2 regions of the Arthrobacter sp. UKPF54-2 genome follow, and region 2 is predicted to be linked to the other one. Evidence: riboswitches for the same ligand, from Rfam matches in the RefSeq annotation. Region 2 holds a riboswitch; the other holds the start of a gene.

Region 1 (2,448 bases), 1.3 Mb from region 2:
CAGCCCTGCGCTCATCCATCGAACGCGACGCCCCTGCCGCCGTGCAGGAGCACAGCCGTTGCCACTTCCGCCTGGCCGCGTGAGGGGCGCCGGCGGGGCGTCCACGGCCCGCAACGCTGCCGGGCCGGGTGGCCGTTAGCTGCTGTTAGGTCGAAGCCGGCCAGTCAGAACCAACAGCGCTCCAAGCGCGGTCGATGCCGTCCAGGGCCGAGGCCGGAAGCGGGCCCCGGCTGGCGGCCATGACGTTCCGCCGCAGGTGCTCCAGCTTGGCCGTCCCGGCAATAGCCGTGTCCACGCCGGGCGCGTACACCGTGAAGCGCAGGGCGAACTCGGCCCATTCCAGGTCGCCCGGGTCCAGGCCCAGTGCATGCAGCCGCTCCCAATAGAGCTCTGCGTAGTTGCCGAGAGGACGCGCAGCGAACCGCCACGGCGCGTTCGCGATCGGGCGCTTGGCGATCACGCCCAACTCAGGCCGCCGGCGCAGGACATTCCGGAGATTCCACTGGTCGGCGACGTTGACGCTGGTCTCGATGGCACCGAACCGTCCGGACTCCACCGCGAAGGCCAGCGGCTCATTGTCTCCGCTGTAGCCCGCCACTCCGATCTTGCCGGCGGCGACGGCCTGGTCCAGCGTGTCCTGAAGGTCGCCGCGTTGCAGGACATCCAGCGGGCACGAGTGCAGGTAGAAAATGTCGATCCGTTCCGAGCCGGTCTTGCGCAGTGACTGTTCGATGCTCTCCAGCACGCTGCCCGGAGACCAGTCCCGCTGCCCGTTGATCTTGGGCCCACCTTTGGTGGAGAGGACAAACTCATCCCGGCGTCCGGCAAGGTGCCGGCCGATCCGCTCCTCGCTCAGCCCGTAACTGGCGGCGGTATCGATCAGCGTGACACCGAGATCCAAGGCCCCGTTGAGCACCTCGGCGGCTTCGGCTTCGGTGACATCACTCTCGCCGATCTGGCCGGCGCCGAGCCCCACGATCGAGACGTCCAACCCAGTGATACCGAATGGCCTTTGCTCCAGCATGCTTCTTCTCCTCGCCGTCCAACCGCTGCGCCGCCGCGTCCCGGCGACCGTTCCACCGTAACGCTGCAGCGGCCCGTGAGCGGAGTTTGCGGACGTGCCCCCGGCGTAGGACAATGGGACTTGTGACTGCGGTCACGAGCAATTGAATATGCCTTTGATCTGCGGCGGGAGAGTTCTGCAAGTAGGTACAAGCAGGCGCCGTAGGAGCAAATCCTCCCCAGGAATCTCTCAGGCCCATGTACCGCCGCGGCAAGGCAACTCTGGAAAGCAGCAGGCGCGCCCCGGGCGCGCTGTGCTCACCGACGGTGCAAGCGGAGCCTCGCCAAAGCGGCTGCGCGGAAACTCTCAGGTCCAATACAGAGCGGGGAGGAACCCGAATCAATGTGGCGTACCCTGCGCCGCCTTAGTTATGGAGTTCCTTGTGACTGTTACCTCAGCCTCCACGTCCTTCGTTGACCGGCACATCGGCGCCCGCCGCCAGGCCGACGTCGACACCATGCTGAAGGCTGTCGGCCACGACACCGTCGACGCGCTGGTGGATACGGCCGTTCCGAAGGACATCCGGCAGGACTCCGACTTGGCGCTCACCGCGGCACTGAGCGAAGTCGAAGTCCTCGCCGAGCTGCGCAGACTGGCCGCCAAGAACAAGACCGCCGTGCAGATGATCGGCCAGGGCTACTACGACACCGTCACGCCCGCCGTGATCCGACGCAACATTCTCGAAGCCCCGGCCTGGTACACCGCCTACACGCCGTACCAGCCCGAGATCTCGCAGGGCCGGCTCGAGGCGCTGCTGAACTTCCAGACCATGGTCCAGGACCTCGTGGGCCTGCCGATCGCCAACGCCTCGTTGCTGGACGAAGCCACCGCCGTGGCCGAGGCCGTGTTGATGATGCGCCGGGCCAACAAGAACAAGACCGCACACGACGGCAAGACCGTCCTCGACGCCGACTGCCTGCCGCAGACCATCGCGATCGTGAAGGGCCGCGCCGAGGCCCTCGGCTTCGAGGTCGAGGTCGCCGACCTGACCAAGGGCCTGCCCGAGGGCGTCATCAACGGCGTTGTGCTGCAGCAGCCGGGTGTCTCCGGCCGCGTGGTTGACCACACCGCCGTGATCGCCGAGGCCAAGGAACGCGGCGCGCTCGTCACCGTGGCCGCGGACCTGCTGTCCCTGACCCTGATCACCTCCCCGGGCGAGCAGGGTGCTGATATCGCCGTCGGCTCCGCCCAGCGCTTTGGTGTGCCGCTGTTCTTCGGCGGCCCGCACGCCGCCTACATGGCCGTCGCCAAGGGTCTTGAGCGCTCCATGCCCGGCCGCCTCGTCGGTGTCTCCAAGGACAACGCAGGCATGCCCGCCTACCGCCTGGCGCTGCAGACCCGCGAGCAGCACATCCGGCGCGAGAAGGCCACCTCCAACATCTGCA
Region 2 (2,448 bases):
CCAGGCCGGGGCTTCGAGGATGTTGCGCCGGATCACGGCCGGGGTGACGGTGTCGTAGTAGCCCTGGCCGATCATCTGCACGGCGGTCTTGTTCTTGGCTGCCAGCTTGCGCAACGCGGCCAGCACCTCGACTTCGCTGAGCGCACCGTCCAGGCTAAGGGGCTTTTCCTGCCGGATGGAATCGGGAACGGCGGTATCCACCAGGCCGTCGACACTGTCGTAGCCGACAGCCTTCAGCATGGTGTCGACGTCGGCCTCGCGGCGGGCGCCGATATGGCGGTCGGCGAAATTGGATGAAAGAGATTGAACCGTCAAGAGGAACTCCAAGGTTTGGCCGGCGCTAGGCGCCGGAGGGGACCGGGTTCCTCCCCGCTCTGTATTGGACCTGAGAGATTCCGCGGACCTTTGTCCGCTTGCACCGTCGGTGAGCCAGGAACTTACCTGACTGCTTTCCAGAGTTGCCTCGCCGCGGCGGTACATGGGCCTGAGAGATTCCTGGGGAGGATTTGCTCCTACGGCGCCTGCCCGTTGGTGACGGGGAGGACTCTCCCGCCACGGCTCGAAAGGCATATTCGAATGTGGTGATTCGCCTCACACCGTACACGCCTTCCCCGGCGTGGGGCAACAATGCCCCCGCCTCGCAATGTCACATTTGCGGGGCTTGACTTTCCCGAGTGATCCATCACACACTGATTCGGCCGGACGATGTCCTTCGAGGCTGTTCCGGTCATGTGGCTGAAGGTCCCGGCACATCCGGGGCACCGCACCCACAACGGCGCGCTTTTGATCGGAGCTAACCTCCACGCGACTGGGCCGTCCGTAACATCCACAAATGAACATGCCTATGATCTGCGGCGGGAGAGCCCTGCCGGTACATGCAGCAGGCGCCGTAGGAGCAAATCCTCCCCAGGAATCTCTCAGGCCCACGTACCGCCGCGGCGAGGCAACTCTGGAAAGCAGCCAGGCACGTTCCTGGCTCACCGAAGGTGCAAGCGGGTCTGCGGGGGCAGGAACGCGGAAACTCTCAGGTCCAAGACAGAGCGGGGAGGGACCCGAATCATCGTGGCACCAAAGTGCCACTTGAACGATGGAGTTCCTTATGACGATTCAACGACCACCTTCGGCTCCGGTTGAAGCCCCCCACCTTGAACGCCAGCTCAGCAACCGGCACATCCAGCTCATCGCGATTGGCGGCGCCATCGGCACCGGCCTGTTTATGGGCTCGGGCAAGACCATCTCGGCGGCCGGCCCCTCCGTAATCTTCGTCTACATGATCATCGGCTTTATGCTGTTCTTCGTCATGCGGGCCATGGGTGAGCTGTTGCTTTCCAACCTGCACTACAAGTCCTTCAGTGATTTCGCGGCAGACCTGCTGGGCCCTTGGGCCGGTTTCTTCACCGGCTGGACGTACTGGTTCTGCTGGGTGATCACCGGCATCGCCGACGTGATCGCCATCGCCGGGTACTCCCAGGAGCTCTGGCCCGGGCTGCCCCTGTGGATCCCGGGACTGGTCACCGTCGCCATCCTGCTGCTGCTGAACCTGACGACGGTGAAGGCCTTCGGCGAAACCGAGTTCTGGTTTGCGCTCATCAAGATCATCGCCATCGCGGCGTTGATTATCGTGGGCCTGTTCATGATTTTCAGCGGATTCAGCTCCGACGCCGGACCTGCCACGTTCAGCAACCTGTGGAGCCACGGGGGCTTCTTCCCGAATGAGTTCATGGGCTTCGTCGCCGGCTTCCAGATCGCCGTGTTCGCCTTCGTGGGCATCGAACTGGTGGGCACCACTGCCGCTGAGGCCAAGGACCCGGAAAAGAACCTGCCCCGGGCCATCAACTCCATCCCGGTCCGTGTCCTGCTCTTCTACGTGGGCGCCCTCATCATCCTGATGTCCGTTATCCCCTGGACCCAGTTCGCGGCCGGACACAGCCCGTTCATCGCCATGTTCTCCCTGGCCGGCCTCGGCGCTGCCGCCACCGTCGTCAACCTGGTGGTCCTTTCCTCGGCGATGTCCTCGGCCAACTCCGGGATCTACTCCACGTCTCGGATGGTCTACGGCCTGGCCCAGGAAGGTGATGCGCCGGTCCGTTTCGGTGCCCTGTCGCGCCGCAAGGTTCCCCAGAATGCGCTGTTCCTGTCTTGCGTGCTGCTGCTCGCCGGTGTGGTCCTGATGTACGCGGGGGAGAACATCGGCAAGGCTTTCGAGATGGTCACCACCGTTTCCGCCGTCTGCTTCGTTTTCGTCTGGTCGATCATCCTGGCCAGCTACATTGCCTTCCGCCGGCGCCGGCCGCACCTGCATGCCGCCTCGAAGTTCAAGATGCCCGGCGGTGTCCCCATGGTCTGGGCGGTCTTCGCCTTCTTCGCCTTCGTGCTCTGGACCCTGACCACCCAGCCGGACACTCTCACGGCGCTCCTGGTGACCCCCGTTTGGTTCATCATCCTCGG

Evidence for each region. Region 2 has a riboswitch for glycine ahead of E7Y32_RS12780 (amino acid permease). Riboswitches for the same ligand answer to the same signal wherever they lie in the genome.
Region 1: linked by a shared signal. The riboswitch ahead of gcvP (aminomethyl-transferring glycine dehydrogenase) and the one ahead of E7Y32_RS12780 (amino acid permease) in region 2 are both predicted to bind glycine.

Annotation. Positions count from the first base shown of each region.
Region 1 is NZ_CP040174.1:553,227-555,674, reverse strand. It holds gene E7Y32_RS02355 (RNase H family protein) at 1-83, shown strand, start outside; gene E7Y32_RS02350 (aldo/keto reductase) at 146-1,024, opposite strand; glycine riboswitch at 1,180-1,278, shown strand; gene gcvP (aminomethyl-transferring glycine dehydrogenase) at 1,446-2,448, shown strand, end outside.
Region 2 is NZ_CP040174.1:2,764,851-2,767,298, forward strand. It holds gene gcvP (aminomethyl-transferring glycine dehydrogenase) at 1-315, opposite strand, end outside; glycine riboswitch at 463-562, opposite strand; glycine riboswitch at 846-943, shown strand; gene E7Y32_RS12780 (amino acid permease) at 1,100-2,448, shown strand, end outside.